DNA from 3 places in the Rhodococcus sp. NPDC003383 genome. Region 1 is predicted to be linked to each of the others. Evidence: riboswitches for the same ligand, from Rfam matches in the RefSeq annotation. Region 1 holds a riboswitch; each other region holds the start of a gene.
What was found. A riboswitch is a leader RNA that binds a small molecule or an ion and turns the genes downstream of it on or off. The one in region 1 is predicted to bind cobalamin.
Positions count from the first base shown of each region.

Region 2: it holds a riboswitch for cobalamin, as region 1 does, so the genes downstream of both, ACWDTS_RS03770 (VWA domain-containing protein) here and ACWDTS_RS02040 (ABC transporter substrate-binding protein) in region 1, are expected to answer to the same signal.
Region 3: it holds a riboswitch for cobalamin, as region 1 does, so the genes downstream of both, cobN (cobaltochelatase subunit CobN) here and ACWDTS_RS02040 (ABC transporter substrate-binding protein) in region 1, are expected to answer to the same signal.

Region 1 covers NZ_JBSFRG010000002.1:21,971-32,367, forward strand. Annotated here, with positions in the region: gene purT (formate-dependent phosphoribosylglycinamide formyltransferase) at 1-690, shown strand, start outside; gene ACWDTS_RS02015 (DUF456 domain-containing protein) at 687-1,172, shown strand; gene ACWDTS_RS02020 (FAD-dependent oxidoreductase) at 1,307-2,704, opposite strand; gene ACWDTS_RS02025 (Rv0361 family membrane protein) at 2,998-3,429, shown strand; gene ACWDTS_RS02030 (rhodanese-like domain-containing protein) at 3,479-3,889, shown strand; gene ACWDTS_RS02035 (O-succinylhomoserine sulfhydrylase) at 3,886-5,109, shown strand; cobalamin riboswitch at 5,131-5,265, shown strand; gene ACWDTS_RS02040 (ABC transporter substrate-binding protein) at 5,347-6,252, shown strand; gene ACWDTS_RS02045 (FecCD family ABC transporter permease) at 6,315-7,277, shown strand; gene ACWDTS_RS02050 (ABC transporter ATP-binding protein) at 7,274-8,053, shown strand; gene cobU (bifunctional adenosylcobinamide kinase/adenosylcobinamide-phosphate guanylyltransferase) at 8,053-9,393, shown strand; gene ACWDTS_RS02060 (hypothetical protein) at 9,689-9,961, opposite strand; gene ACWDTS_RS02065 (hypothetical protein) at 9,945-10,307, shown strand; gene ACWDTS_RS02070 (signal peptidase I) at 10,373-10,397, shown strand, end outside.
Region 2 covers NZ_JBSFRG010000003.1:13,022-23,418, reverse strand. Annotated here, with positions in the region: gene ACWDTS_RS03780 (cobyrinate a,c-diamide synthase) at 1-2,007, opposite strand, end outside; gene cobO (cob(I)yrinic acid a,c-diamide adenosyltransferase) at 2,029-2,643, opposite strand; gene ACWDTS_RS03770 (VWA domain-containing protein) at 2,643-4,553, opposite strand; cobalamin riboswitch at 4,588-4,784, opposite strand; gene cbiE (precorrin-6y C5,15-methyltransferase (decarboxylating) subunit CbiE) at 4,825-6,036, shown strand; gene ACWDTS_RS03760 (cobalt-precorrin-4/precorrin-4 C(11)-methyltransferase) at 6,033-6,788, shown strand; gene ACWDTS_RS03755 ((2Fe-2S)-binding protein) at 6,900-7,382, opposite strand; gene ACWDTS_RS03750 (FAD binding domain-containing protein) at 7,375-8,250, opposite strand; gene ACWDTS_RS03745 (xanthine dehydrogenase family protein molybdopterin-binding subunit) at 8,247-10,397, opposite strand, start outside.
Region 3 covers NZ_JBSFRG010000003.1:832-11,228, forward strand. Annotated here, with positions in the region: gene ACWDTS_RS03700 (hypothetical protein) at 1-1,147, opposite strand, end outside; gene ACWDTS_RS03705 (Rv2732c family membrane protein) at 1,337-1,852, shown strand; gene cobF (precorrin-6A synthase (deacetylating)) at 1,860-2,606, opposite strand; gene cobN (cobaltochelatase subunit CobN) at 2,603-6,223, opposite strand; cobalamin riboswitch at 6,276-6,469, opposite strand; gene ACWDTS_RS03720 (cobalamin biosynthesis protein CobG) at 6,506-7,579, shown strand; gene ACWDTS_RS03725 (precorrin-8X methylmutase) at 7,576-8,226, shown strand; gene ACWDTS_RS03730 (precorrin-2 C(20)-methyltransferase) at 8,223-9,740, shown strand; gene ACWDTS_RS03735 (TetR/AcrR family transcriptional regulator) at 9,754-10,302, opposite strand; gene ACWDTS_RS03740 (MFS transporter) at 10,299-10,397, opposite strand, start outside.

The DNA.
Region 1 (10,397 bases):
TCCGCCGACGAGATGCCCGCGGCCTGGGACTACGCGCTGGCCGGGGGGCGCATCAACCACGGCCGGGTCATCGTCGAAGGGTTCGTGGACTTCGACTACGAGATCACCCAGCTCACCGTCCGCGCGATCGGTGACTCCGGCGACGTCGAGACGTTCTTCTGCGAGCCGATCGGGCACGTGCAGAGCCGCGGCGACTACATCGAGTCGTGGCAGCCGCAGCCGATGAGCGACGCGGCGCTGACCCGGGCACGGGAGATCGCGGCGGCGGTCACCGGCGCGCTCGGCGGCCGCGGCGTGTTCGGTGTCGAGCTGTTCGTCAAGGGCGACGAGGTGTACTTCTCCGAGGTCAGTCCCCGCCCGCACGACACCGGCCTGGTCACCCTGCGCAGCCAGCGGCTGTCGGAGTTCGAACTGCACGCCCGCGCGATCCTCGGGCTCCCGGTCGACACCTCGCTGCTCGCGCCGGGTGCGTCCGCCGTGATCTACGGGGGCGTCGACGCCACCGGTATCGCGTTCGAGGGCGTGGCCGACGCGCTGCGCGTGCCCGAGTCCGACCTGCGGTTGTTCGGCAAGCCCGAGTCCTACGCGCGTCGGCGGATGGGGGTGGCCGTGGCCACCGGCCCGGACATCGACACCGCCCGGGCCCGGGCGGGCGAGGCCGCCTCCCTCGTGCGGCCGGTCGCACCGTGAGCGCCGGCGCGGAGGCCCTCGTCGGCCTCGCGATCCTCGTCGGCCTGTTCGGGATCGTCGTGCCGATCCTGCCGGGCACCATCCTGATCTTCGGCGCGATCCTGGTGTGGGCGATCCTCACCGGCGGGACCACCGCGTGGGTCGTGTTCGTGATCGCGACGGTCGCCCTGGTCGTCACCGGCGTCGTGAAGTACACGTGGCCCGGCAAACGGATCCGGCAGGCGGGTGTGCCGACCCGCTCGCTCGTCGTCGGTGGGCTCGTCGGGATCGTCGGATTCTTCGTGGTGCCGGTGATCGGCCTGGTGCTGGGTTTCCTGCTCGGCATGTACCTGTCCGAGGCGCAGCGGCACCGCACCCATCGCGGTGCGTGGGATTCGACGGTCGAGGCGACCAAGGCGGTCGGCCTGTCGATGCTCGTGGAACTGCTCGGCGGCCTCGTCGCCGCCGGCGCCTGGCTGTGGGCCGTGCTGTTCGTCCTCTGAGCTCCGCGCGTGCTTGCTCAGGCTCGGCCTGCCGTCGTCCTGCCCGGTCTCCGAAACAGAACGAACGGTACACCCAGTCGATCTGATCGAGTGAGTGTACCGTTCGCTCAGGAAAACGGCGGGTCGGCCGCGGGTCAGGCCTTGTGGGGCTCCGACGCGCGGAACATGTCGTCACGCTCGACGACCTTCACGCGCTCGCGGCCCTCGGCCTCGCCCAGGCTGCGCTCGTGCGCGTCGAGGCGGTACCAGCCCTGCCACGTGGTGTACGGCAGCTCCCTGGCCTCGAGGAACGCGACGACGGCATCCGCGTCGGGCTCGGCCGGGGTGTTCAGCCGGCCCTTGGCGTGGTCCTCGAGCAGGTTCGCGACCGTCTCGTTCGCGTCGCCCTTGGTGTGGCCGATCAGGCCGACCGGGCCGCGCTTGATCCAGCCGGTGACGTAGGTGTGCGGCAGGAACCGGTCGTGGCCCTCGGCGGTCTCGTCGGCGACGACGCGGCCGGCCTCGTTGGGGACGGTGCCGGCCTGGTCGTCGAACGGCAGCTGCGCGATGTTCTGCGACAGGTAGCCCACGGCGCGGTAGACCGCCTGGACCTCCCAGTCGTTGAACCTGCCGGTGCCGCGGACGTTGCCGGTGCCGTCGAGCTCGGTGCGCTCGGTGCGCAGACCGACGACCTTGCCGTTCTCGCCGAGCACCTCGGCGGGCGACTCGAAGAAGTGCAGGAACAGCTTGTGCGGGCGGTCGCCCACGTCGCGGATCGCCCAGTCCTGCAGGGTGTTGGCGACCATGTCGACCTGCTTGGAGTTGCGGCGCGCGAGCTCGGAGCCCTCGTCGTACTCGATGTCCTCCGGATCGACGATGACCTCGATGGTGGGCGAGTGGTCGAGTTCGCGCAGCTCGAGCGGGGTGAACTTGGCCTGCGCCGGGCCGCGGCGACCGAAGACGTGCACCTCGACGGCCTTGTTCTTCTTCAGGCCCTCGTAGACGTTCGGCGGGATCTCGGTCGGCAGCAGTTCGTCGCCGGTCTTGGCGAGCACGCGGGCGATGTCGAGGGCGACGTTGCCGACGCCGAGCACCGCGACCTTCTCGGCCTCGAGCGGCCACTCGCGCGGCACGTCCGGGTGGCCGTCGTACCAGGACACGAAGTCGGCGGCGCCGTAGCTGCCGTCGAGGTCGATGCCGGGGATGTTCAGGGCCCGGTCGGCGTTGGCGCCGGTGGAGAAGATCACCGCGTCGTAGAACCGCTTCAGGTCCTCGAGGGTGAAGTCGGTGCCGTAGTCGAGGTTGCCGAGCAGGCGGACCTGCGGCTTGTCGAGCACCTTGTGCAGGGCGGTGATGATGCCCTTGATGCGCGGGTGGTCCGGGGCCACGCCGTAGCGGATCAGGCCGAACGGCGCCGGCATGCGTTCGAACAGGTCGATGCTGACCCCGGGATCCTGCGCAGTGTCGGACTTCATGAGCGCATCGGCGGCGTAGATACCGGCGGGGCCGGCACCGACGATGGCGACGCGAAGGGGACGAGTCTGATCGGTCATCAGGGGTCAACTACCTCTTCGGAGAACGGACGGACGTGATTCAGCTTAATTTAGGTTGCCCTCTGATGGGCCGACACGGTGCCGCGGCAGACGGGCGGCGAGTGCGTGCAGAACGCAGCTGGGTGGGGAATCGCTTCAGCGACAACACATATGGGCAGACACACGACAGAGGTCGACGGCGAGACGTCGAACGAGGTGTGCGTAGGCCATGAACCAATTCCTACCTCGAGAGGGTTTATTGAGGCAAATGCGCCCCGACCGGCGGCAATCGACCTCCACCTAGGATCGGGGGCATGGCAGACAAGCGACCCGCACCCGAACCGGACCCCGACGAGCCCGAACGCAGCACCGCCGGACCGTTCCTCGGGGCCCTCGCCGTCGTGGTCGTGCTCATCCTCGTCGTCGTCGCCGGGCAGGTCTTCGGACCGTCCGACGAGTCCCTGAGCGACTCCGATCTGGTGTCCCGGACGGTCGACGACTACGTGCGAGCGCACAACGCCGACGACGACGATGCGATGACGCGGCTTCGCTGCGCCGAGCTGCCCGCCGATCAGGCTCCGCTCGCCGACGTCGACGGGGAGGCCACGATCGACAAGTTCGGCACCGTCGACATCGAGGGAGGCCGGGGCCGCGTCGAGACCCGCACCACCGTCGACGGAGAGCAGGACACGGTCGTCTGGTCGTTGACGCGCGTCGACGGCGACTGGCGGATCTGCACCGCCTGATTCCCCGCCCGCCTCGCAGGCCCCGACACGTCTGTGGAAAGCTGGTGCGGTGAGCTACGCAGGTGATATAACGCCGCAGCAAGCCTGGGAGCTGCTGCAGGAAAACCCGGATGCCGTGCTCGTCGATGTGCGTACCGACGCCGAGTGGAAGTACGTCGGGGTCCCCGAGACCTCGTCCATCGGTCGCCGCACCGTCTTCGTCGAATGGGTCGGCTACCCGAACGGTGCGCCCAACCCCCGGTTCGTCGACGAACTGCGCGAGGCCGGCATCGAAAAAGGGCCGGTCGTCTTCCTGTGTCGCTCGGGGCAGCGTTCCATCGGTGCCGCCGTCGCGGCGACCGCTGCGGGCCTGACCCCGTCCTACAACGTTCTCGAAGGATTCGAAGGCGCCCTCGACCCCGAGGGTCATCGCGGCGCCCAGGGCTGGCGGGCGGCGGGCCTGCCGTGGAGGCAGTCGTGAGTGCAATTCCCCAGGGTGGCGCGTTCCAGCGGCCACTGCCCGATTCGGTGCGCCCTGCCACGGTCGGTGTCCGCGGCGGCCTGCTGCGCTCCGGATTCGAGGAGACCTCCGAGGCGCTGTACCTCAACTCCGGCTTCGTGTACGAATCGGCCGAGGCCGCCGAGCAGGCCTTCACCGGTGAGGTCGACCACTTCGTCTACTCCCGGTACGGCAACCCGACCGTGAAGATGTTCGAGGAGCGGCTGCGGCTGCTCGACGGTGCCGAAGGCGCGTACGCCACCGCCAGCGGCATGTCCGCGGTGTTCACCGCACTCGGTGCGCTGCTCGGCCAGGGCGACCGCCTCGTCGCGGCCCGCAGCCTGTTCGGTTCGTGCTTCGTGGTGTGCAACGAGATCCTGCCCCGGTGGGGTGTGGAGACCGTGTTCGTCGACGGCGAGGACCTCGACCAGTGGGAGCAGGCACTGTCGGTGCCGACCACCGCGGTGTTCTTCGAGACCCCGTCGAACCCGATGCAGACCCTCGTCGACGTCCGCAAGGTCTCGGAGATGGCACACGCTGCCGGCGCGAAAGTGGTGCTGGACAACGTGTTCGCCACCCCGCTGCTGCAGCGCAGCCTCGACCTCGGTGCCGACATCATCGTCTACTCCGGCACCAAGCACATCGACGGCCAGGGCCGCGTGCTCGGCGGTGCCATCCTCGGCCCGAAGGACTACATCGACGGGCCCGTGCAGCAGCTCATCCGCCACACCGGTCCGGCGCTGAGCCCGTTCAACGCCTGGACGCTGCTCAAGGGCCTCGAGACGATGCCGCTGCGCGTGCAGCGCTCGGTGGACACCGCGCTCGAAATCGCCCGGTTCCTCGAGACGCAGGACGCGGTGAACTGGGTCAAGTACCCGTACCTCGAATCGCATCCGCAGTACGAACTCGCCCGGTCGCAGATGAGCGGCGGCGGAACCGTCGTCACCTTCGAGCTCGCCGCCGCCGAGGGCGAAGGCAAGAAGAAAGCGTTCGAGCTGCTCAACAAGCTGCGGATCGTCGACATCTCCAACAACCTCGGTGACGCGAAGTCGCTCATCACGCACCCGGCGACGACGACGCACCGCGCGATGGGCCCGGAAGGGCGCGCCGCGATCGGCCTGGCCGACGGGGTGGTGCGCCTGTCCGTGGGACTGGAGGATCCCCAGGATCTCCTCGAGGATCTCCAGCAGGCGCTGTCCTGACCTGGTAAGCCGTGGGCTACGCTGCGGGTGTCCTGTCACGCCGACAGGGCACCCGCTGCGTTTTCGGTGAAGCCGGTGCGAGTCCGGCGCTGTCCCGCAACTGTGAATCCCGTACCTCGGGTGAGCCAGGTCAGCCGGCGTCGCGGGCCGTACGTACTGGTCCTCGGACGAAGGACGGTGGCGTGCCGCAACGCATCCGTTGCAGCCGTGCTGTTTTCGTCCTCCGAGCAACGGAGGATGGCTGTGCCCCTCGACAACACCCGACGGTTGTTCGCCGCCGGCATCACGGTATTCGCCCTCTTCGCCGCCGGGTGTTCCGGTGGCGACGACACCTCTCCCGCCGGTGAGACCGACTCGGCTTCCGCCGACGTCCCGCAGGCCATCGTGTCGTTGAGTCCGACCAGCACCGAGATGCTCTTCGCCATCGGCGCGGGCGACCAGGTGATCGCCGTCGACGACCGGTCCGACTACCCGGCCGAGGCCCCCGTCACCGACCTGTCGGGCTTCACCCCCAATGTCGAGGCGATCCTCGGATACGAACCCGACCTGGTGGTCTCCAACGCCGACACGGCGGATCTCGTCGCCGGGCTCGAACAGGCCGGGGTCGAAACCCTGATCCTTCCGGCCGCCGAGGACTTGGACGACACCTACGACCAGATCGAGCAGCTCGGCGCCGTCACCGGACACGTCGGCGAAGCGGCCGAACTCGTCGCGCAGATGAAGACGGACATCGACGAGACCCTCGCCGGCCTCCCCGAACGGGAAACTCCGCTCACCTACTACCACGAGCTCGACAACACCTTCTACAGCGTCACCGACGACACCTACATCGGGCAGATCTACGGGATGCTCGGCCTCAGGTCCATCGCCACCGGTGGCGACGGCTACCCGCAGCTGTCGAACGAGTTCATCCTCGAACAGAACCCCGACGTCGTGTTCCTCGCCGACGGGCAATGCTGCGGCGTGACGCCGGAAGTCGTCGCCGCGCGCGCCGGCTGGAACGAACTCGGCGCCGTGCGCGACGGTCGCGTCTACGTCCTCGACGAGGACATCGCCAGCCGATGGGGTCCGCGCGTCGTGGATCTCGTGCGCGAACTCGCCGCGATCGTCGCGGCAGCACCGGCAGTCCAGCCCACACCGTGACCTCGACGCCGCGCCGCCGCGCCCTCGTGCTGGGTGGCGCGGCGCTCGTTCTCCTCGCCGCGATGCTCCTCGGGATCCTCGTCGGTCCCGCGGGGCTCACCGCGCGCGGCGTCCTGCTCGACATGGCCGATGCGCTGCCGTTCGTCGACGTCGACTCCGGGTTGTCCACGCGCCAGCAGGCGATCCTGTGGAACATCCGCATGCCGCGCGTTGTTCTCGGTGCCGTGGTCGGCGCGATGCTCGCGATCGCCGGAGCCGCCTACCAGGGCGTGTTCCGCAATCCGCTCGCCGACCCCTACCTTCTCGGAGTGTCGAGCGGTGCGGGTCTCGGGGCGACCCTCGCCATCGTCGTCGGCGGCGCAGCCGGATTCGCCGGGGTGCCCATGGCCGCATTCGCAGGCGGTCTGCTCGCGGTGGCCGCCACGTACATGCTCGGACGCTCCGTCGGCACCGGGCGCACCGAAGTGGTCATCATCCTCGCCGGTGTCGCCGTCGCTGCGTTCGCCAACGCCATCCAGACGTTCTTCATGCAGCTGCACGACGACACGCTGCGTCAGGTGTATTCGTGGATGCTCGGTCGCCTGTCCACCGACGGCTGGTCCGACGTCCTGACGATCCTGCCCTACGTGATCGTGTCGGTCGCTGTCATCGCGCTGCACCGGCGGACTCTCGACGTCATGTCGGTCGGCGACGTCGAAGCGTCGAGTCTCGGCATCGACCCGGCCCGCGTCCGTCTGGTTCTGGTGGGCGTGGCCACCCTCGGCACCGCCGCCGTGGTGTCCGCCAGCGGGCTCATCGGATTCGTCGGCATCGTCATCCCGCACGCGGTGCGCCTCGTCGTGGGTCCCGGCCACCGACTGTTGCTGCCGCTGTCGCTCATGGTGGGTGCGGCCTTCATCGTTCTCGCCGACATCGTCGCTCGCACCGCGATGTCACCGGCCGAACTTCCCATCGGTGTCGTCACCGCCGCGATCGGCGCGCCGTTCTTCCTGTTCGTCCTGCGTCGCAGCCGGGGTGTCGCATGACCGTGACGTGTAAGTCTGTGTCGGCCAAACGCGGAGGAGTCGAGGTCCTCCACGACATCGACCTCGTCGTGTCCGCCGGAACGTGGGTGTCGCTCGTGGGCCCCAACGGTTCGGGCAAGACGACACTGCTGCATTCGATCGCCGGACTGGTCGCCGCGACCGGCGACATCACCGTCGCCGGCGTGACGCCCCGCAAGTCCGGTCGACGCGCGGTGGCGCGGGCGGTCGCGTTGATGCCGCAGCGGCCGATCGTTCCCGAAGGGGTCACGGTGCGGGAACTGATCCGGCTCGGACGCACCGCCCACATTCCGCGTTTCGGCAGCGAGAAGCCGCATGATGTGGAGATCGTCGACCGGGTCATCGCCCGGCTCGAACTCGAAGACTTCGCGCCCCGCTCGGCAACCGAGTTGTCCGGCGGAGAACTGCAACGAGTGGTGCTGGCGCGCGCACTGGCGCAGCAACCCGACGTGCTCCTGCTCGACGAACCCACCAGTGCCCTCGACATCGGTCACCAACAGCAGGTGCTCGACCTCGTCGATTCCATGCGGTGCGAGGAGAACCTGACGGTGATCGCCGCGATGCACGATCTCACGTCCGCGGCCCAGTACGGCCAGCGCCTGGTCCTCCTCGACCGAGGACGCATCGTCGCCGACGGACCGCCCGCCGAGGTGCTCACCGCCGACCGGATCGCGCAGGTGTACGGGGCGCGGGTCGAAGTGCTCGACCGTCGTGACGGCCGGGCGGTACTGCCCCTGCGGGAACGGGAGGACGCGTGATGGAGGTCGTACTCCTCGGGACGGGTGCCGCCGACGGGTGGCCCAACCCGTTCTGCCGTTGCCTCTCGTGCCTCGACGCGGAGCGGCGCGGTGAAATCCGCGGGCAGACAGCGGCTCTCGTCGACGACGTGCTGATGCTCGACTGCGGGCCCGAAGCGCCGCGGGCGGCGGTGCGCGCGGGCCGGACGCTGGCCGGGGTGCGGCACCTGCTGCTCACCCATTCGCACGCCGACCATCTGGGACCCCAGGTGTTGTTGTTCCGGTCGTGGATCGAGGCGGGGCACGAACTCGAGGTGATCGGTCCGGTCGATGCGCTGGACGTGTGCCGTCCCTGGGTGGGGCCGGACGATCCGGTGCGCTTCGTCCCGGTGGCGGCGGGCGACCGTCTGGCGGTGGGGGAGTACGACATACGGGTCCTTCCAGCGCGCCACCGGGTATTCCGCGACGGCGATGCCGTGCTCTACGATCTCGCCGATGCGCGCGGGTCGCGACTGCTGTGGGCATGCGATACGGGAGTGTGGCCGGCGGAGTGGTTCGACGGCGTGCGCGGCGCGGGGTACGACGTGGTGTTCCTCGAGGAAACATTCGGTGACCGATCCGATCTGTCCGACGGGCATCTCGGGTTGCCGGAGTTCGCGACGATGGTCGAGGGAATGCGCGACGTCGGTGCGATCACGGACACGACGGATGTGGTTGCGGTGCATCTCGGTCACCACAATCCCGTGATGGCGGAGCTCGGGGAGCGGTTGCGTAGAAGTGGCGCCCGAGCCGGGCGCGACGGTGAGGTGGTGCACGTGGGCGGCGGCAGTCGGGGTGGGGGACATCGGACGCTGGTGCTCGGTGGTGTGCGGTCGGGGAAGTCCCGGCACGCGGAAGAGTTGTGTTCCAAGTTCCCGTCGGTCACGTACGTGGCGACGGGCGGTGTCCGCGAGGGTGACGCCGAATGGGCGCAGCGGGTGGCGCTGCATCGGGACCGGCGACCGGATACCTGGGCGACGATCGAGACGGTGGACGTGGCCGACGTATTGCGGTCGGCGACGACGCCACTGCTCATCGACTGCCTCGGTACGTGGCTCACCGCGCGCTTGGATCTGCACGGTGTGTGGGACGGAGCAGACGTCGCCGCGGTCGACGCGGATATCGACGAATTGCTCAGCGCGTGGCAGGCGTGTGCGGTTCCGGTCGTGGCTGTCACCAACGAGGTGGGTAGCGGTGTGGTTCCGGCGACGGCGTCGGGCCGGCTGTTCCGAGATCTGCTGGGCCGGCTCAATACCCGTGTGGCCGAGGTGTCGGACGCGGTAACCCTCGTAGTCGCGGGCATTCCTGTTTCCTTGCGCTGACCGCTAATACCATGGATGCGTCAATGGAGTCGAGATCTCTGAGGTGATCTTGCTCCGTACCTTCGGCGACGTCTATGAAATCGTTATGTACATCGAGCGTGCACAATACCCGGTCATTTTCCGAAATTTCTTGGGATAACTGTTCTTCGGGTGAGGATCTGCACCCCATTCGACCTGCGCGTATCTACGAATCTAATTGTGCAAACGACTGTTTCTAGATTTCCGATACACGAAATATGAATGGCGTAACAAACGTGGCGTTTGTACGCATAATTCAAGCGTCCGTCAAACGCGCCTATTCGCGCTCCCATGAGAATGGAAACCCGATATGACCACAGCTGACCAGACTCAGAAGACCGAAGACGCTGTAGACCGGCACTCCGGGCACCAGTGCCTCGTTGTCGGGCACGAAGGTCATCGCTGCGGCCTCGCCTTCGATTGCGAAGTCGTCCCAGTCACCTGCGGCCTCGGTGTAACCCTGCAGGTTCCACTGGGAGTCACCGGTTCCGAAGATCGAGCTGCCCCACACGGAGTCGTTCCAGGCAGCGAGGGTGACGGCCGCTCCCACGCTGCACGAGGAGTTTGGCAACCTCGGGGCCACCATCGGCCTGTCGAAGGGCAACGTGACGGGAAGTACCGCCCTGGCCGGCCAGATCACCGTCACTGCAACCCTGGTGGACGGAGCGACCACTGCGTCCCCGGCGACGTGTGACGGAACGACCACCGGCACACAGTTGTTCAGCGGCCTCCTGTCCTCGGCTCTGGCATCGGGCACGTCGGCGATCACGCTCGCTCCGGAGGGCTACGCCTGGGTTTGCTTCAAGGCCGAGCTGAGCAGCGGCATCGCGGGTGATCTGACCCTGCAGAATCAGACCGCCACCGCCACCTGGGTCTTCAACGGCCAGAGCGTTTAACCCCCAATGCTTGTGCCTCCCGGTGGGTGCCGGGAGGCACAAGCTGTCGTCTTCGTCTTCCTAGGATGGTCCGTACCGCCGTGCACGCCA
Region 2 (10,397 bases), on a different contig from region 1:
CACCGCGGCGTCGCCGACGACGTAACCGGCCCGCACCCCGGGGATCGCCCACGTCTTGGTCAGTGACCGCACCACGACCAGTCCCGGAACGAACGCGTCGGCCAGTGTTTCCGGTTCGCCCGGTACCGCGTCCATGAACGCCTCGTCGACGACGACCACGCGCCCGGGCCGCACCAGCGACCGCAGCGACCCGGCCGGATGGAGCACCGACGTGGGATTGGTCGGGTTGCCGACCACCACCAGATCGGCGTCGTCGGGAACGCGGGCCGGGTCGAGCACGAAACCGTCCTCCGGTCGCAGCAGGACCCGGTGCACGGTGTGCCCGGCGGCGATCAGCGCGGCCTCGGGTTCGGTGAACTGCGGGTGAACCACCACCGGCTTGCGCCAGGGCCGCGCCCGGGCGATCAGGGTGAAAGCCTCGGCGCCACCGGCGGTGGGCAGCACCTCGTCGGCGGTCCGGCCGTGACGTGCCGCCAGGGCCGCGCGCGCCGCACTCGGGTCCGGGTATCGGCTCAGCTCGTCGAGTGAGGCGCGCAGTGCGTCGTCGAGCCAGACCGGACGCGGTCGCCGCGACACGTTCACGGCCAGGTCCACCAGCCCGGGGGTGGCTTCGCGGTCGCCGTGGTGATGCAGGTCCGGGGCCTTCGTCCGCGGTCGGCGCGGGGGTGCGGGGACGGGCGTCGCGCCGCGCACGGCGTCGACGAACCGCTGCGCCATCGACGGGTGCCCTGCCCAGTGGGTGTGCAAGTACGACGCGTGCAGCGTCGCGGTCGCGAACCCGTCCGGCCGTCCGTTCAGCAGCCACCCAGGTTCGCTCCCGGGTTCGACTGCAGTGCGGTGGAATTCGTGACCCGTCACCCGCGTCCCAGCGACCGCGAGGAGGCTGTCGACAGGGGCGATCGCCGTGCGGTAGCCGAGGGTCAGGCGCGGCGTCATCCGGGCGGAGGCGTCGAGCACCCCGACCATGTCGGCGCCGTCGACATCGCGGCACAGGTACAGCAATCCCGCGCACTCGGCGACCGTCGGGACCCCGGCGCGGATCGCACTCCGAAGGTGTTCGCGCAGAGGTGTGTTCGCGGACAGGTCCGCGGCGTGCACCTCGGGGAATCCGCCACCGAGGTAGATGCCCGCGGTGCCGTCGGGAAGCTGTTCGTCGCGCAGCGGATCGAACACGACGGTGCGACATCCCGCGGCGCGCAGCATCTCCTCGGTCTCGGTGTAGCGGAACGTGAAGGCGCGACCGCCGGCGATCGCGACGACCGGACCATCCTCCTCCGTGCCGGCGCCGGGGGACCACGGTTCTGCGTGCAGATCCGGTGCGCTGCGGGCGATCCGGACGATCTCGGCGAGGTCGACGTGCGCGGCGATCCGGTCGGCGAGCCGGTCCAGCTGCCCGGCCGTCTCGTCGCGCTCCTGCGCCGGCACCAGCCCCAGATGTCGCGACGGGGCGCTGATCCCGTCGTCGCGCTGCAGAACACCCAGCACGGGGATCCCGGTCGGTTCCAGCGCGGCGGTCACCTCGTCGGAATGCCGCTGCGATCCGGCCTTGTTGAGGATCACCCCGGCGATACGGACGCCCCGGTCGTAGGACGCCATGCCGTGCACGACCGCCGCGATCGACCGCGAGGCGTGCGAGATGTCGACGACGAGCACCACGGGGGCCTGCAGGAGCGCGGCGCCGTGGGCGGTCGAGGCGAACCCCTCGGTGCCGAGCATCCCGTCGTACAGGCCCATGACGCCTTCGACGATCGCCAGATCGGCACCGGCCGCTCCGTGCAGGAACAGCGGCGCGACCAGGTCGGTGCCGACGAGGTGCGGGTCGAGGTTGCGGCCCGGGCGGCCGGTGGCGAGGGCGTGGTAGCCGGGATCGATGTAGTCGGGTCCGATCTTGTGCCCGGACACGACGTGACCGGTCACGCGGAGTGCAGCCATGAGACCTGTTGCAACGGTGGTCTTTCCGTGCCCCGATGCGGGAGCGGCGATCACCAGCCGTGGTATGGCTACCATGCTGTGCCTACCATGCTGTGCCTACCATTCGATGCCCTTCTGGCCCTTCTGTCCGGCATCCATCGGATGCTTGATCTTGGTCATCTCGGTGACCAGGTCTGCCGCGTCGACGAGCTTGGGGTGGGCGCGGCGACCAGTGATCATCACGTGCTGATGTCCGGTGCGGTGGACGAGGGTGTCGACGACCTCGTCGATGTCCACCCAGCCCCAGTTGATCGGGTAGGTGAACTCGTCCAGCACGTACAGCCCGTGCTGTTCGGCCTCGAGCCTGCGCCGGATCTCCCGCCATCCGGCGAGGGCGTCGGCGGCATGGTCCTCCTCGGTGCCGTCCTTGCGCGACCACGACCAACCCGACCCCATCTTGTGCCATTCGATGGCCCCGCCGGTGCCGCGTTCGTCGTGCAACGCCCCGAGCGTCTCGAACGCCGTCTGCTCGCCGAGCCGCCACTTCGCGGACTTCACGAACTGGAAGACCGCGACCGACCAGCCCTGGTTCCAGCCGCGCAGCGCGAGACCGAACGCGGCCGTCGACTTGCCCTTCCCGTCGCCGGTGTTGACCATGAGCAGCGGCCGGTTCCGGCGTTGCCGGGTGGTGAGACCGTCGTCGGGGACCGCGATCGGTTGTCCCTTCGGCATCAGGCGGCCCTCCCTCGGATCGCGGTGGTGATGGCGTCGGCCTGCACGTCGCCGACCGCGACGTACTCGGCACCCAGACGTTCGGCGAGCCGTCGTGCGAGTCCCATCCGGAACCGGCCGGTCTCCGAGTCCAGAACCACGGAGGAGATGCCCTGTGCGGCAATGAGTTCGGCGGCAGCGAGTGAGCGGTTCACGGCGTCGGGACCGGCGGTGGCGCGACCGTCGGTGACGACGACGAGCAGCGCCCGCCGGTCGGGATCGCGTAAGCGGTGCCGTCGAATGGTCTCGGCGGCCTCGGCCAGCCCCTCCGCCAGCGGCGTGCGGCCGCCGGCGGGCAGTTCCCGCAACCGGGTCGCGGCGACGTCGACGGAGTTCGTCGGAGGCAGCAGCAGATGCGCGCCGTCGCCGCGGAAGGTGACGAGCCCGACGGTGTCGCGGCGGCGGTAGGCGTCGAGCAGCAGCGACAGGATCGCGGTCTTCACCTGCGTCATCCGTGCTTTCGCGGCCATCGACCCGGAGGCGTCGACGCACAGCAGCACCAGGTTGGCTTCCTTGCCTTCGATGACCTTCCGCCGCAGCTCCCACCCGTGTGCCTTTGTGGCGGTCCCAGCCGCCACAAAGGCACACGGGCGTGCGGCGGTGGCGCGGATGGTCGCGGGCAGGTGGATCGGGCCGGAGTCGCCGTTGTGCTCCCCGACCGTGCGGCCGATCGTGGTGCGTGCCCGCGACCTACGCCCCGCCGCTCCGCGACCGGTCCGGTCCGCGGTCAGCAGGCGGGCACGATAGGGCTCGGCGGGGGCCGTCACCGTCGTCTCGGCGGGCCGACCCTGGGGATCCTGGCCGGAGGTGTCCGGGCCCTCGCAGCCACCACCGCCCGGATCGTCGTCGGGGCCGTCGGGCTCGCCGCCGTCGTCGAGCAGGTCGTCGAGCAGCCGGTCGTCCATCCCGGGGGAGTCGAACGGATTGCGGCGACGCCGGTGCGGCAACGCGAGTTTCGCCGCGACCGCGATGTCCTCGCGGGTCACCTCGCCGCGCCCGCACCACGCGGCGTGCGCGACCGCGGCCTTCGCGGTCACCAGGTCGGCGCGCATCCCGTCGACGTCGAACGCCGCGCACACCTCGGCGATCGCGACGAGCGCGGCATCGGGCAGGCGGACGTGCGGGAGCCGGAGCCGGGCATCGGCGATGCGACGCGACAACGCGGCCTCGGCGTCGGACCACTTTGCGACGAATCCGTCCGGGTCGGCATCGAACGCCAGGCGACGCCGGACGATCTCCGCACGCTGCGCGGGATCACGTGGCGCCGCGACCTCGACGGTGAGCCCGAACCGGTCCAGCAGCTGCGGCCGCAGCTCGCCCTCCTCCGGGTTCATCGTCCCCACCAGGACGAACCGGGCCGCGTGCGTGACGGAGACACCGTCACGCTCGACGGTCGAACGACCCATCGCGGCGGCATCGAGCAGCAGATCGACGAGATGGTCGTGCAGCAGATTCACCTCGTCGACGTAGAGCACGCCGCGGTGCGCGAGCGCGAGCAGTCCGGGCTCGTATTCCGCGGTCCCCTCGGCCAGCGCCTTGCCCAGGTGCAGCGACCCGGTGACCCGGTCCTCGGTGGCGCCGACCGGCAGTTCCACGAGCCGGGCCGGGCGGGTGCGCGCGGCGGCACCGGCGGGGTGCGGACCGTCGACGCACGCCGGATCCGGGGCATCCGGATCGCACCCGAAACGACAGTCAGTGACCACGGTGACCTGCGGCAACAGTGCCGCCTGCGCCCGCACCATCGTCGATTTCGCGGTGCCCTTCTCGCCGCGCACCAGCACCCCGCCGATCGCCGGCGAGACGGCACACAGGGTCAGGGCCAGCGCCAGGTCGTCGGAGCCGACGACGGCGCTGAACGGATACACGTGCACAAGATCCTCCACAGGCTCCCGCTGGGACGTTCTGTCCGGCAGCCGAATCGAGGCCGGTATTCGGACTTCCCGGTCGAGCGCCGTGCGATCGCCTTCCCGGACCGACGGTCCAGTGGCTGCGCTTACGCGCGTGATCGACGACTCCCGGGTCACCGCAGCGGGCCTGTGCCGGATTCACACCGGCTTCCCGATTATCCCCTGTGAAGGAGCACCTCGATTGTCACTACCGCCGCCGAGTGTAGCCGGAGAGTCTCGGTTATGGTTCACCGCCATGGGTTCCTCGATCAATGTCGTCGGCGTCGGTGCGGACGGCTGGGACAGCATCACCTCCGAAGGGCAGGCGCAGGTGCTGCAGGCCGACGTGCTCATCGGCGGACGCCGGCACCTCGCACTGCTGCCGGACACGCCCGCTCTCCGCGAGCCGTGGCCGTCGCCGCTGCTCGCCGGTCTCGACGACCTGCTGGCGCGGCACGCCGGGCGCGACGTCGTCGTGGTCGCGTCCGGTGACCCGATGGTGTCGGGCATCGGCACCACGCTGATCCGCCGACTCGGATCCGGTGCCGTGCGGGTGATCCCGACGGTATCCTCCGTTGCGTTGGCCAGGGCCCGGATGGGTTGGGCCGCAGAGGATTGCGACACCGTCACCCTGGTGGGCCGCCACGTCGGCACATTGCGCCGCTATCTGACACGCGACCGCCGCCTCGTCGTATTGACCTCCGACGCCTCCGGTCCGGCGGAGGTGGCGCGACTGCTCGTCGACGCCGGTTTCGCAGACGCCCGCGTCACCGTGCTCGCAAACCTCGGACATCCCACCGACGAAACGCGCCGCGACGGGCGGGCCTCCGAGTTCGTCGACATGCCGGCCGCCGACCTGAACCTGTTGTGCATCGAATGTTGCGGAGCTGAAGGGTTTTCGACCACGCCGGGTCTGCCCGACGACTGTTTCGAGCACGACGGGCAACTCAGCAAACGTCCGATCCGCGTCGCGGCGGTGTGCGCGCTGGCCCCGAAAGCGGGCCAGGTGCTGTGGGACGTCGGGGCCGGCGCCGGGTCGGTGGGCATCGAGTGGGCCCGCACCGATCCACGCTGCCGCACCGTCGCGCTCGAGCACAACGACGCCCGCGCCGACGCGATCGAACGCAACGCCGCCCGACTCGGCGTCCCGGCCACGGTGCAGGTCGTGCGTGGTGCCGCCCCCGCCGTGCTGGCCGGACTCGAGACGCCCGACGCGATCTTCGTCGGCGGCGGAGGCAGCCGGCCGGGGGTGCTCGACACCTGCTGGGATGCGCTGCGCCCCGGTGGCCGCCTCGTCGCGCACGCGGTGACGCTGGAGACCGAGGCGGTGCTGGTCGAGTGGTGGAAGCGCCGCGGGGGAGAACTCACGCGGCTGTCGGTCGAACACGCCGCCGCGATCGGAACGTTCACCGGCTGGCAGGCGCTGCGTCCGGTGGTGCAGTGGAGTGTCGTGAAAGGTGGAAAATGACAGTACATTTCGTTGGTTCCGGACCGGGGGCGGCCGATCTGCTGACGCTGCGGGCGGTTGCCCTGCTGCGTGAGGCGCCGATGGTGCTGTACGCGGGCACCTACCTGGACGAGGAGGTGCTGTCGCACTGCGCGGCCGGCGCCGAACTGATCGACACCCAGAACCTCGATCTCGACGAGATCACCGCGCATCTCGTCGATGCGCACCGACGCGGACTCGACGCCGTGCGGTTGTGTTCCGGTGACCCGTCGCTGTATTCGGCCCTCACCGAGCAGACCCGGCGACTCGACGCCGCGGGCGTGCCGTGGGACGTCACGCCGGGGGTGCCCGCGTACGCCGCGGCCGCCGCGACGCTCGGCACCGAACTGACCGTTCCCGAACTCGCGCAGACCGTCGTGCTCACCCGCACGCAGGCCCGCTCCACCAAGATGCCCGACACCGAGGCGCTCGCGAAGGTCGCGGGGATTCGCGCGAGTCTCGTTCTGCACCTGGCGATCACGCGGATCCGCACGCTCGCGGAGGAGTTGAGCGCAGAGTACGGCACGGACTGCCCGGCCGCGGTCGTGGCGTTCGCGTCCCGGCCGAATCAGGTGGTGCTGCGCGGCACGCTCGCCGACATCGCCGACCTCGCCGAGGCGGCGGAACTGAAGCACACCGCGGTCATCCTCGTCGGCCGGGCACTCGGCATCCGGGAGCAGGCGGACGTCGCGTGCTCACATCTCTACGATCCGGCGCGCGACCGGGTGCGCTGACCTGCCCCTCCGCCCGAGCGAGCGGTACACTCACTCGCTCAGATCGACTGAATGTACCGTTCGCTCGGAAGAACGGGAGAGAAATCCCGGCCCCTGCCCTCGGCCCCTCGTTCAGTCGTCGGCAGCGACGGTGCCCGCGGCCGCCTTCACGGCCGCGATGATTCCCTGATAGCCGGTGCAGCGGCAGATGTTCCCGGACAGCGCTTCCCGGATCTCGTCGTCGGTCGGGGACGGGTTGTCCCGCAGGAATGCGCTCGCGGTGACGACGAAACCCGGTGTGCAGAAGCCGCACTGGAGACCGTGGTGATCGCGGAACGCGGCCTGGACCGGTGACAGCGTGCCGTCGGGTTCGGCGATCCCCTCGATGGTCGTGATCTCGGAACCGTCGGCCTGCACCGCGAACACCAGGCACGCGCGGACCGCTTCCCCGTCGAGCATCACGGTGCAGGCGCCGCAGACCCCGTGCTCGCAACCGAGATGTGTTCCGGTCAAACCGCAGTCGACGCGAAGGAAATCGGCGAGGGTCAGCCGCGGAGGCACGGTGCGGCGAAAGCTCGTGCCGTTGATCCGGACCTCGATGTCGACGTCAGCCATGCGTTGCCTCCTCCACGGCGCGCTGCCATGCGCGCGCCACCATTGCCGTGCCGACACGCTTGCGGTACTCGACCGGACCGTGCAGGTCCTCGGAGATCGACTCGACACCGGCAAGAACGTCCCGGGCCACCATCTCCGGATCCTGCTCGGCCACAGCCCCGCCGGTGAGAGCCTGTTCGACGACGGTCGCGCGGGTTGCGGTGGGACCCAGCCCGAACGTGGTGATCGCACACCGTTCGATCGTCGAGTCCTCGGCGAGAGTCAACGCGACCAGCGCACCCGCGACCGCGAAATCGCCGCTGCGACGGGTGAACTCCTCGATCGCGTAGCCGCTGCGAGCCGGCGCGACCGGGAAGGTGATACCGGTGATCAGTTCGTCCTCGGCGAGGTCGGTGCTCCACATGCCGGTGAAGAACTGCGACGCGGGGATCGTGCGGGTGCCGCCGGGCGACAGTGTCTCGATCTCGGCGTCGAGTGTCAGCGCGACGGCCGGGTATTCGCCGGCGCCGTCCGCGTGGGCGATCGACCCGCCGATCGTGCCCCGGTTGCGGATCTGGAAGTGCCCGATCAGCGGGGTCGCGCGCGACAGCAGAGGCACCGCAGTCCGGATCTGCTCGGACCGGCCGACCGTGCTGTGCGTGGTGCCGGCGCCGATCCACACCGAATCGCCGCGAATTTCGATGCCGCGCAAGGTCTGTACGCGGCGCAGGTCGACGAGGTGCTCGAACACGGCCAGCCGCAGGTTGAGCATCGGCATCAGGGACTGTCCGCCGGCGATGAACTTCGCTTCGTCGCCGAGTTCGCTGATCAGTGCGACGGCTTCCTCGGCGGTCGCGGGCGCGTGGTAGTCGAATGCTGCCGGTTTCATGCCGTCACCGTCCGGGCCTGCTCGATCATCGACACGATGGTCGACGGGGTCAGCGGCAGCCGGGTGATCTCGACTCCGAAGGGGGAGAGGGCATCTGCGACCGCGTTGACGGCCGCGGGCGACGATCCGATCGCGCCGCCCTCGCCGACGCCCTTGTGGCCGCCCGGTCCGGGACTCGGTGTTTCGATGTGCCCGAGTTCGATGTCGGGGACCTCCGTGGTGGTCGGCAGCAGGTAATCCATGAACGTGGTGGTCACGGGGTTGCCGGTCTCGTCGTAGGCCAGGTGCTCGTAGAGGGCGCCGCCGATGCCCTGCACGGTGCCGCCCCAGATCTGGCCCTCCACGACGTTGGGGTTGATCATCGGGCCGCAGTCCTCGCTGACGATGTAGCGCAGGAACTTCACCGCGCCGGTCGCGATGTCCACTTCGACCGTGCACAGGTGCGTCGCGTTGGCCCAGATCATCATGTGCTCGGCGCGGTAGCGACCGCTCGCCTCCAGCCCGGGTGGCACACCGGGCGGCAGGGTCTCGGTCTGGAAGTACGCGATGTCCGCGATCTCCTGCAGCGAGATCCCGGCCCCCGGGACGCCGCGGACGGTGGCGCGGCTGTCGGCGAGTTCGATGTCCTCCGGGGCGGCCTCCAGACGATGCGCGGCGATCGCGAGGATACGTTCGCGCAGCACCGACGCGGTCTCACCGACCGCGCCGGCGGTCATCGCCCCCGAACGGCTGCCGCCCGTGCCGGCGCCGAACGGCGTGACCGCGGTGTCGCCCTGGATGGTGTTGACGTCGGAGAGGGCGACGCCGAGCGCGTCGGCGGTGAGCTGGACGACGGTGGTTTCGAGGCTGTTGCCCGACGATCCGCCCGCGACGTAGACGTTGACCTTGCCCGACGGTTCGATGCGGATGGTCGCGCCCTCGGTGCTGTGGAACGGGGTTGCACCGGCGGTGGGTTCGAGGTAGGTGCAGGTGCCGACGCCGATGTAGCGGCCCTCGGCGCGGGCCTGCTCCTGTTCGCGGCGGAACGCGTCGTAGTCGAGCATGGCCAGTGCCTGCTCGAAGGTCTCGCGCGGGGTGACGTCGCTGAACGGCATTCCGGTCGGTGCCGCGACCGGGAATTCGTCGCTGCTGTACATGTTCCGGCGCCGGAGTTCGACGGGGTCGAGGCCGATGCGCCGGGCTGCGCTGTCCAGCAGCACTTCTCGTGCCATCGACTCGTACTGCCACGGACCCCGGTAGGCGACGCGGCCGACGGTGTTGGTGTAGTGCAGTTTCAGGCTGAACGTCGCGGCGGGGATGCGGTAGGGGCCGGGGAAGAGCATGCCGACGGCGGATGCGGCGGTGATCGGGGACGGGATCGGGTAGGCGCCGACGTTCTGCACGTGGTCGAGCGTCGCGGCGAGGATCCTGCCGTCGGTGTCGAACGCCATGCGGGCCTCGCCGTGTTCCTGCCGTGCCATGCCCGCGGACATCATGTGTTCCTGCCGGTCCTCGATCCACTTGACCGCGAACGGCAACATCGTCGCCGCGAGCATGATGCAGATGTCCTCGCGCTGTGGCACGACCTTCTGTCCGAATCCGCCGCCGGTGTCGCGCATGAGCACGCGGACCCGGTGTTCGTCGATGCCGAGCAGCTTCGCGCAGAACGCGCGGACCTCGTGCGGCGACTGGGTCGACGCCCAGATCGTCATCTCCCCGGTCGATTTCGTCCACTCGGCGACCAGGCCGCGCGTCTCCATCGGCACCGCGATGTAGGCCTGCTGATGGATGGTCCGGCTCACGACGTGCGGGGCCTCGTCGAAGATGCGCAGCAGGTCCTCGGACGGCGGGATCGCCATGCCGCCGGCGTTGTTTCCGGGGAACTGTGCGTGGACGAGTTCGTCGTTCGTGTCGGCGGTGGCGTAGTCGACGACGGGGGTCAGCGCGTCGTAGTCGACGGCGACGAGTTCGGCGGCGTCCTCGGCGATGTAGCGGTCGCGGGCGATGACGAGCGCGACCGGGTCGCCGACGAACCGGACCTCCTCCTCGGCGAGCGGCGGCCAGTTCAGGCTCGGCATGAACGGCCCGTCGAGCGCGTACTTCTGCTCGTGGACGCGCGGGTTGAGGTCGGACGCGACGAACACCGCGTGCACGCCGTCGAGTGCTTC
Region 3 (10,397 bases), on a different contig from region 1:
AACCTTCGTCGGGCGAGAGCGCGACGCCGTCGGACGAGAACAGCGACACGCTGTTGTGCGGCGGCTGATCCTGTTCGGGACAGTCCGGAACCGGCGCTGCGAAGCCGAAGTTCGCGACCCACACGTTCCCGTCGTCGTCGATGTCGATGCCGAACCCGGCACCACTGAGCCCACCGCCGGTGTACGGCGCCCCGGGGAAGTTCTGCCCCGTCGGGGTCAGCCTGATCAGGTTGTTCGCCCCGCACACCGGGGTCTGCGCGCTGGGCGCGTACTGGTAGTTGTTGGTCACCCAGATGTTGCCGTCGTCGTCGACGGCGATGTTGCCGGGACCGTCGATGGAATGTCCGTCCCCGACGAACCGCAACGCGAGCGTCCATGCGCTCGGTGGCAGCACTCGATCCGGTTGGTACGGAGCAGGTCCCGCCTTCGACAGCGCGAACAGCGCCGGTACGTTCTGCCACGGGTGTCGGGCGGTGTTCACCATCGCCTGCCAGGTGTCGGCGGCCGTTCCCTGCCCGGGCTCACCAGCCAGATTCAGCAGTTGATCGCACACCACGGGGACCGCAACGCAATTGGCGATCATGTCGGCGAGAGAGCCGAAGGTGCCCAGGGTTTCGGTGTCCGGGCCGTTGGGCGAGGTCGCGAGCACGGCACCGACCTCCCCGCTGACGGGATCGACGAGATTGCGCGCCATACCCGCGGCGTTCGGCAGGCCCGGCGCACTACCGTCGATGCGCCCGCCGTTCGTGAACTGGGCGAGCGCGAACCCGGTGGCCACCGTCGTCCTCTCGTTGATCACGACGTCGCCGGGGAGCCCGCCCGCCCCGAGCACGCTCGCCAGCGTCACGCGGCGATCCCCCGGGTTCGTGGCGACCGCGTACACCACCGGCGTGCCCGCGGGCGCGGTGTAGTCGATCGTGAAGGCGCCGTCCGGACCGGACCGCGCGGTGCCGAGGGGTGCGGGAACGCCCGAGGCAAACAGGGCGACGTCGTAGCCGGCGAGCGGCGCGCCTGCCGTGAGCACCCGCCCGCGCAGCGTGCCGCCGTCGGCGGAGGCGGGGGACGCCGCCACCACGGACCAGAGGGCGGCCACGACCACCGTGACGACGATCGCGCACTGACGCCTGAAACCACTCGAACCACTCATGGGAAAGTTCCTGTCGGGGTGTCTGAGTGGTGCAATCGTGACACAGCCGACATCGCTTGCGTGCAGAATTCGGCGCCCCCTGCTCGCGATCGGCGGCACCGAGATTCTGTTCGCCCGACCCCACGAACCCCTCACCAGGGGTGCCGGGGCATACTGGGGACCTTGTGCCCTGAGCGAGGAGGAGTACCGGTGAGCGACGACCTGTCCGCCTACCGCCACGAGTTCGCCCGCATCGAGAAGAAGGTCGCCGGTGAATTCCGTGCCGGTCGCCGCCAGTGGGTGCTCTCCGGATGCGTGACGGTGCTGGTCGTCGCACTGTTGCTGCCCACGACCGAGAGTGCAGCGTCGTGGACCGTGCTCGCCGGTTGGTTCGGTGCGGACGCGCCCGTGACGGTTCCGATGCGTCTGTTCGTGACCCTGGCGACCGTGTTCGGGGTCGGGATCTCGACCGCTGCGCTGTGCCTGCGCCGGTGGCGCCTGGCCGTGCCGGCGATGCTCGGCTCGGGCCTGTCCTCGTTGTTCGGTCTGTTCGGATACTGGTCGCAGAACGGGATGGAAACGTCTGCGCCGCATTCGCCGTCGTTCGGGATGGTGCTCGCCTGGCTCGCGATGGTCGCGCTCACCTCACAGTGGCTGCCCGTCGTGCTGAGCAAGTCGCCCACCGATACCGGGCCGCGCCCGGCGGTCCTGTTCGCGCAGCGATAAATTCGGGTCAGGCTCGCCGCAGCAGGTAGGTGTCCATCACCCAGCCACGTGCGGCCTTCGACCGCGACCGCGCGGCCTCGATGTGCCCGAGGACTTCGGACAGACGTCCGGCGACGAGTTCCTCGTCGGACGTACCGAGGTTCGCGCCCCACCAGATGTCCCATTCCCCGGGCAGTTCCGTGCACGATAGATCGCTGTCGAGCATCACGACGAGGTTGTCGCCGCCCGCCGCGACCTCACGTGAAAGGCGGCGGCCGGTCGTGATCGTGACCGGACCGCCGATCCTGTTGAGCACCAGTCGATGCCGCGCGGCGAGCATCTGCACGCTGCTGACGCCGGGGATCACGTCGTATTCGAGGTCGACGACACCGCGGTCGCGGATCCGTTCGATCACGCGAATCGTGCTGTCGTACAGGCTCGGATCGCCCCACACGAGAAATCCGGCGGTCTCGCCGTCGCGGACCTGTTCGCGGAGGACCGTCTCGTAGACCTGCGCGCGGGCGGCATGCCAATCCCGCACCTCGTCGCCGTACCGTTCCGGTGCCCGATCACGGGGCGGGTCCGGGACGACGACGATCCGGTGGTCGCCGGTGATGTGACGTCGGCAGATCTCCTCGCGCACCGACACCAGATCGTCCACGCCGCGCTGCTTGTCCGCGACGAGGAACACGTCCACCTCGTTGAGCGCGTGCACCGCGGCGACCGTCAGATCGTCCGGTCCGCCGGGTCCGATCCCGATGAGGCGCACTCTCATCCGCGGTCCTCGAGGTCACCCTCGACGTCGAGGTAGGCCTGTTGCAGCGCCTGCATCGTCGACGGGTCCGGTTCGGCCCACAGCCCGCGATCGGCGGCCTCGCTGAGGCGTTCCACGATTCCCCGCAGCGCCCACGGGTTCGCCTCGCGCAGGAACTGCTGATTCTCCGGGTCGAGGGCGTAGGTCTGCGCCAGGGTCTCGTACATCCAGTCGGCGACGACGCCGGCGGTCGCGTCGTATCCGTAGAGGTAGTCGACGGTCGCTGCCAGTTCGAACGCGCCCTTGTAGCCGTGCCGGCGCATCGCCGCGAGCCACCGCGGATTGACCACGCGTGCCCGGAACACCCGCGCGGTCTCCTCCGACAGCGACCGGGTGCGCACGGCGTCCGGCGTCGTCGAATCACCGATGTACGCCTCGGGGTCGCTGCCGGTCAGCGCGCGCACGGTCGCGACCATGCCGCCGTGGTACTGGAAGTAGTCATCCGAGTCGGCGATGTCGTGTTCGCGGGTGTCGGTATTCTTCGCCGCGACCGCGATGCGCCGGTAGTTGGCGCGCATGTCCTCGGCGGCGGGCTCGCCGTGCACGTTCCGGCCGTACGCGAATCCACCCCACGCGGTGTACACCTCGGCGAGGTCCTCGTCGGTACGCCAGTTGCCGGAGTCGACGAGCTGCAGGATGCCCGCGCCGTAGGACCCGGGTTTCGACCCGAAGATCCGCCGCACCGCGCGCTCCGGATCACCGTGCTCTGCCTCGTCCCGCTCGGCGTGGGCGCGAACATAGTTCAGGTCATCGGGCTCGTCGAGCGCCGCGACCATGCGGATCGCGTCGTCGAGCATCCCGATCACGTGCGGGAAGGCGTCGCGGAAGAACCCGGAGATGCGGACGGTGACGTCGATGCGGGGACGGCCGAGTTCCTCGAGCGAAATCACGGTCAGCTCTCGAACCCGGCGGGATTCGGCGTCCCATTCCGGCCGGACACCGATCAGCGCCAGGACTTCGGCGATGTCGTCGCCGGAGGTGCGCATCGCGGAGGTCCCCCACACCGACAGTCCCACCGACCGCGGGTAGCTTCCGGTATCCGCGAGATAGCGTTCGACCAGGGCGTTCGCGAGAGCGACACCGGTGTCGTAGGCGAGACGGCTCGGCACCGCCTTCGGGTCGACGGTGTAGAAATTGCGTCCCGTCGGCAGCACGTTCACCAAACCGCGCAGCGGTGAGCCGGACGGCCCGGCGGGGACATAGCCGCCGTCGAGAGCGTGGAGCACGGCGTCGAGCTCGCCGGTCGTCTGCGCGAGCCGCGGCACGACCTGCTCGGCGGCGAATCCGAGCACCCGAGCGACCTCGGCATCAGTGTGCCCGAGCACGGATTCCACGGTGGACGAGGCGATTTCGGGTACCCACCCGCCGTCCTCCATCGCCTGGACGAGCGACCGGGCCTGCGATTCGACGGCGTCGACCTCGGTCAGCGGCGCATCGGGCTTCAGACCCAGCGCAGCACGCAGACCCGGCACGGCGTGCGATTTGCCACCCCACACCTGGGCGGCCCGCAGGATGGACAGCACCAGATTCACACGCGCCTCGCCCACGGGAGCACCGCCGAGCACGTGCAGTCCGTCGCGGATCTGGGCGTCCTTGACCTCGCACAGCCACCCGTCCACGTGCAGCAGGAAGTCGTCGAACTCGGCGTCGTGCGGCCGGCCGTCCAGGCCGAGGTCGTGGTCGAGTTTCGCGGCCTGGATCAGCGTCCAGATCTGGGCGCGGATCGCCGGGAGTTTCGCCGGATCCATCGCCGCGATGTTCGAGTACTCGTCGAGCAGTTGCTCCAGACGTGCGATGTCGCCGTAGGATTCGGCGCGCGCCATGGGCGGGATCAGGTGGTCGACGATCGTCGCGTGCGCGCGCCTCTTGGCCTGCGCGCCCTCACCGGGGTCGTTGACGAGGAACGGGTAGATCAGCGGCAGGTTCCCGATCGCGGCGTCGGTCGCGCACGCCGCCGACAGTCCCGCGTTCTTTCCGGGCAGCCACTCCATCGAACCGTGCTTGCCGAGGTGCACGACCGCGTCGGCCTCGAATCCGCGCTCCACCCAACGGTATGCGGCCAGGTAGTGATGGGAGGGCGCCATGTCCGGGTCATGGTAGATCGCGACCGGGTTCTCCCCGAATCCGCGGGGCGGCTGGATCATCAGCACCACGTTGCCGGCCTGCAGGGTCGCGAGGACGATGGCCTTGTCGTCGCCTTCGCCGTCGACGAACAACGACCCGGGTGCCTCACCCCACGCCTCGGTCATCGCGTCGGTCAGCTCCGCGGGCAGGTCCTTCGTCCACTCGCGATACCGCTCGGCGGTGACGCGCACCGGATTACCGGACAGCTGGTCGGCGGTGAGCCACTCCTCGTCCTGACCGCCGGCGTCGATGAGCGCGTGGATCAGGGCATTTCCGGCCTCCGTATCGTCCGCCAGATCCATGCCGGGGAAGCCCTCGCCCAGGTCGTAGCCCTGTTCGCGCATCGCCCGGAGCAGACGGATCGCCGAGACCGGCGTGTCCAGACCCACCGCGTTTCCCACGCGGGAATGTTTCGTCGGGTAGGCAGAGAGCATGATCGCGATGCGGCGCTGCGATTGCGGCACGTGCCGCAATCGCGCGTGGGCTACCGCGATTCCCGCGACCCTGGCGCAACGTTCAGGATCGGTGACGTACCGCGGCAGGCCGTCGGCGTCGAACTCCTTGAACGAGAACGGCACCGTGATGATCCGGCCGTCGAATTCGGGAACCGCGATCTGGGTGGCCGAATCCAGCGGGGAGACACCGTCGTCCGAGTCGGCCCAGCTGTCGCGACTCCAGGTCAGGCACAGCGCCTGCAGGATCGGGATGTCGAGAGCGGCCAGCGCCGCGACGTCCCACGCCTCGTCGTCCCCGCCCGCGCCGACGGTCGCCGGGCGGGTGCCGCCGGCCGCGAGCACCGTCACCACCAGGGCGTCGAGGCTGCCGAGTTCGGCGAGCAGATCGTCGGGTGCCCCGCGCAACGAGGCGCAGTGGATCACCACGGCCTGCGCTCGTCCGGTCGCGTCGATCGCATCCGCGAGATCGTGTGCGAATCGGACGTTTCCGCTGGTGTGGTGGGCGCGGTAGAAGACCACCCCCACCCTCGGCAAGCCGCCGGGCGCAAGCGCAGGACGCTCCGCGACACCCCATTCGGGCAGCGCCGCCGGGGCTTCGAATCCGTCGCCGCCGAGAAGCACGGTATCCGACAGGAATGCGTGCAACCGGGCCAGATTCGCAGGTCCGCCGTAGGCGAGATACCGGTGTGCTTCGGCCGCGATCCCGATCGGCACGGTCGAGTAGCTCATCAGTTCGCCGTCGGGGGTTTGCTCCCCACCGAGGACGACGACCGGGACCCCTTGTGCGAGAACCCGGTCGAGCCCGTCCTGCCAGGAACGCGCGGATCCGAGGATCCGCACGACCACCAGGTCGGAGCCCTCCAGCAGCGCGGGCAGCGCCGCCGGGGACTCGCCGGAGAGGTCCAGCCGGGACGGATTGCCGATCACCCAGTCGGCGCCACCGGCCCGCGCCGACAGCAGGTCGGTGTCGGACGTCGACAGCAACGTCAGGCGCGGCACTGCGCGCCCCGGAACAGCACGAATACAGCCATGTTCAGTCTCCAAACCCTCGTGGACCTCGCGTGCCGTGGCCGGTCTCCTGGCTGACGGATCGACGCTGCTCGGCCGACCTTCCCGGAGGTGACTCCAGTGGTCTCCGCACCGGCGAACCGGCACGGACGAGGGCGAACAACTACCCGCTCACAGTGGCGAGGGCCGCGCCGGTTTCCCACCGGCTTCCCGAGCACCACGGCACGCCGAGCCTAGCGCACGATTTCGGCAGGTGTGCAACCATGTGCGCCCATGACGGACCATTCGGCCGACCATCTCCCTCCGGATCGCTGCCCCGGCCTGCTGCGGCCGCACCTCGCCGCGGACGGCGCACTGGTGCGCGTTCGCGCCCCGGGCGGGCGTCTTCCCGACGGGGGTCTGCGACTCCTCGCGGCGGCCTCACGCGCATTCGCGGACGGCGACGTACACCTCACCTCTCGGGGAAACCTGCAGGTCAGAGGTGTCGTCGTCGACGAGTGCGGCGGCGTGCCCACCGGCTTGATCGAATCGATCGCGACGGCCGGGTTCCTCCCGTCCGCGAGCCACGAACGGGTCCGCAACATCGTCGCGTCCCCGCTGTCGGGACTCACCGGAGGGTTCGCGGATGTGCGCCCGATCGTCGGTGCACTCGACGCTGCGCTGTGCCGCGAACCGGCGCTCGCCGACCTGCCGGGCCGGTTCCTGTTCGGTGTCGACGACGGCCGCGGCGACGTCGCCGGTCTCCGGTGCGATCTGTCCGCGACGGCGCTCGATTCGGATCGGATGCGGATCGGGATCGGCGCCCTGAGCGGACCGGTCGTCCCGACTGCGGACGCGGTCCGGACACTGATCGACACCGCGCTGAGGTTCGTCGCGATCCGCGAAACCCGCTGGAACGTGCGGCAACTACCCGGCAAGGGCCGCGAACTGGGCGGTACCGCACCGCTCCCCCGTCCGGAGCGGCACCGAATGCCGTACGGGGTTCTCGACGGCGCGGTGTCCGTCCGGGTGCCCCTGGGAATCCTGACGCCGTCGATGGTCGCGGCACTCCCGGACAGCGGTGTGATCGTCACGCCCTGGCGCGGACTCGTCCTTCCCGCCGATACCGACGTGGAGGCGCTTACGGTTGTGGGATTCGACGCTGCCGCGGATTCGCCGTGGTCTCGGGTGACCGCGTGTACCGGCGCACCCGGGTGTAGTCTCGCCCGCAGCGATACGCGAGAAGTGGCCCGACGAACCGTCGCGGGGCCGGCCCCTTCCCGGCATGTCCACATCGTCGGATGCGAACGTGCTTGCGGCGCACCACATTTTCCCCATACCCTCGTCGTCGCCAGGAGTTCCATGTGATCGAGACACCCCCACCCCGCCGGTACGAGTACGAAACCGACGGCGCCGAGATCTACGTTCGCTCGTTCGCAACGATCCGCGCCGAGTCCGACCTCTCGGGGATCCCGGCCGATGCGGAGAAGGTCGCGGTCCGGATGATCCACGCGAGCGGCCAGACCGACCTGACCCGCGATCTGGTCATCCATCCCGGACTGGTCGGGGCGGCACGGAACGCACTGAACTCCGGTGCCCCGATCCTCACCGACGCGAACATGGTCGCCTCCGGCGTGACCCGCAAGCGACTTCCGGCGGACAACCCCGTGCTGTGCCTGCTCGGCGATCCCCGGGTGCCGGGCCTCGCCGAACGGTGGGGTACCACCCGGTCCGCGGCGGCGGTGTCTTTGTGGGCCGAGCATCTCGAGAACGCGGTCGTCGCGATCGGCAACGCGCCCACCGCCCTGTTCCACCTGCTCGAGATGCTCGACGCGGGCGCCCCGCGGCCGGCCGCCATCGTCGGTGTGCCGGTCGGATTCATCGGTGCCGCGGAATCGAAGGAAGCCCTGATCGAACACGAACTGCAGATCCCGTTCCTCGCGGTCCGGGGACGACGTGGCGGGTCGGCGATGGCGTCGTCCGCACTCAATGCACTGGCGCAGGAGCAGGAATGAGCACCGGACGACTCTACGGCGTGGGTCTCGGCCCCGGCGATCCCGAACTGATCACCCGCAAGGCGGCGAGACTCATCGGCGAGGCCGACGTCATCGCGTACCACTCCGGCACGCACGGCCGATCCATCGCACGATCCATTGCCGCCGAACTCATCCCGGACGGCGCACTCGAGGAACCGCTGGTGTATCCGGTGACGACCGGCACCACCGACCACCCCGGCGGGTACGACGGCGCGATCGCCGACTTCTACGACGACTGCGCCGGACGGCTCGCGGCACACCTCGATGCCGGCCGGATCGTCGTCGTGCTCTGCGAGGGCGATCCGCTGTTCTACGGCTCCTACATGTACCTGCACGATCGACTCTCGGAACAGTATGCTGCCGAAGTCGTTCCGGGCGTGACGTCGTTCTCCGCCGCGGCCGCCGCAGCCGCGGAACCGCTCGTACGGCGCACCGACGTGCTCACGATCCTGCCCGGCACCCTGCCGGAACCGGAACTGGCGCGGCGCCTCGCCGACACGGACGGCGCCGTGATCATGAAGCTGGGCCGGACCTTTCCCGCCGTACGCAACGCCCTCGCCCAGGCCGGCCGACTCGACGACGCCGTCTACGTCGAACACGCATCGATGGGCGGTCAGCGCATCGCACCGGCCGCTGAGGTGGATCCCGATGCGGTGCCGTACTTCTCGGTGATCCTGGCGCCCGGCGACCGGGCGCCGCGCAATCGTGACACCGCCGACCGCTCCCGCCCCGAGGTCGAACAGAATCCGGAACTGCCTGCGGCGCAGGAGCTGCTGGTGATCGGGCTGGGTCCCGCCGACGAACGGTGGCTGACCCCGGAGGCTTCCGCGGCGCTCGCCGACGTGGATCATGTGGTCGGGTACGGGCCTTATGTGGATCGGGTGCCGGTTCGTCCGGGGCTGCAACGTCATTCGAGCGGAAATACCGTCGAGGTGGACCGCGCGCGATTTGCTCTCGAGCTGGCACTGAGGGGCGAAAAGGTCGCGGTCGTGTCCGGCGGCGACGCGGGCGTGTTCGGCATGGCGTCGGCGGTGTTCGAGGCCGCGCAGGACGACCGCTACGCAGAGGTTCCGGTCCGGGTGATCCCGGGTGTGTCCGCGATCCAGGCTGTCGCCGCGCGCGTCGGCGCCCCCATCGGCGGCGACTTCGCGGTGATGAGCCTGTCCGACCGGCTCAAGCCGTGGCCGGTCATCGAGAAACGCCTCGTCGCGGTCGCGCAGGCGGACCTGGTCCTCGGCATCTACAACCCGGCGTCGCGGTCGCGCACGACGCAGGTCGCCGACGCCAAGACGGTGCTGCTGCGGCACCGTCCGGCCGACACCGTGGTCGTCGTCGGCCGGGACGTGGGCCGGCCCGGCGAGTCTCTCGAGGTCACCACGCTCGAAAAGTTGGATCCGGCGACGATCGACATGAAATGCCTCGTGATCGTCGGCGCCGCAGGTACTTCGGTAACGTCCTCGGGTGCCGTGTGGACGGCCCGATCCGTGCGGTGAGCGCCTGGAGAGGTCAGAGTGTCGGGTCGTCGATGATCGATTGAACGAGCACGCCGTAGGTCTCGATGAGGCGGTTGCTCTCGATCACGTCGGGGGTGACGAGTTCGAAGGTCCGCAGCCCGCTGGCCAGCCCGAGCAGCATCGTGACGATCAGCCGGGCACGAACCTGGGTCGGGCCGTCCTCACCGATGGCGGCCGCGATCCGCGGGACGAACCGCGCCGCCATCTTCTCCCGCGCTGCTTCCCGGTCGGGTGCCTCCTGCAGCAGGAACGGCGCCATCGCCCAGAATTCGAAGTCGCCGGTATCGCGGCGTTCGACGAGCGCCCGGGTCATCCGATGGCCGAGCGGTTCGGCGGGATGGTCGAGTTCGCCGACGTTGGGAGCGTCCGGGACGGCGGCCTCGAAGAGCTGAGCCTTGCTGCCGGTCAGTTTCATCACCAGCGCCGGTGAGACACCGGCGCGTTCGGCGATGTCGCGGATCGTCGTCGAGGTGAATCCGCGTTCGGTGAACAACTGCCGCGCGACATCGAGGATGACATCACGCGTCGTCCGGTCGGTCACGACCCTGCCCGGACGGATTCCGGGGTGGACACCTGTTCTGCGCGGGCACGGGTGGGCTTCGGAAGGAACACACCGGCCAGGGTAGCCAAGAGGGT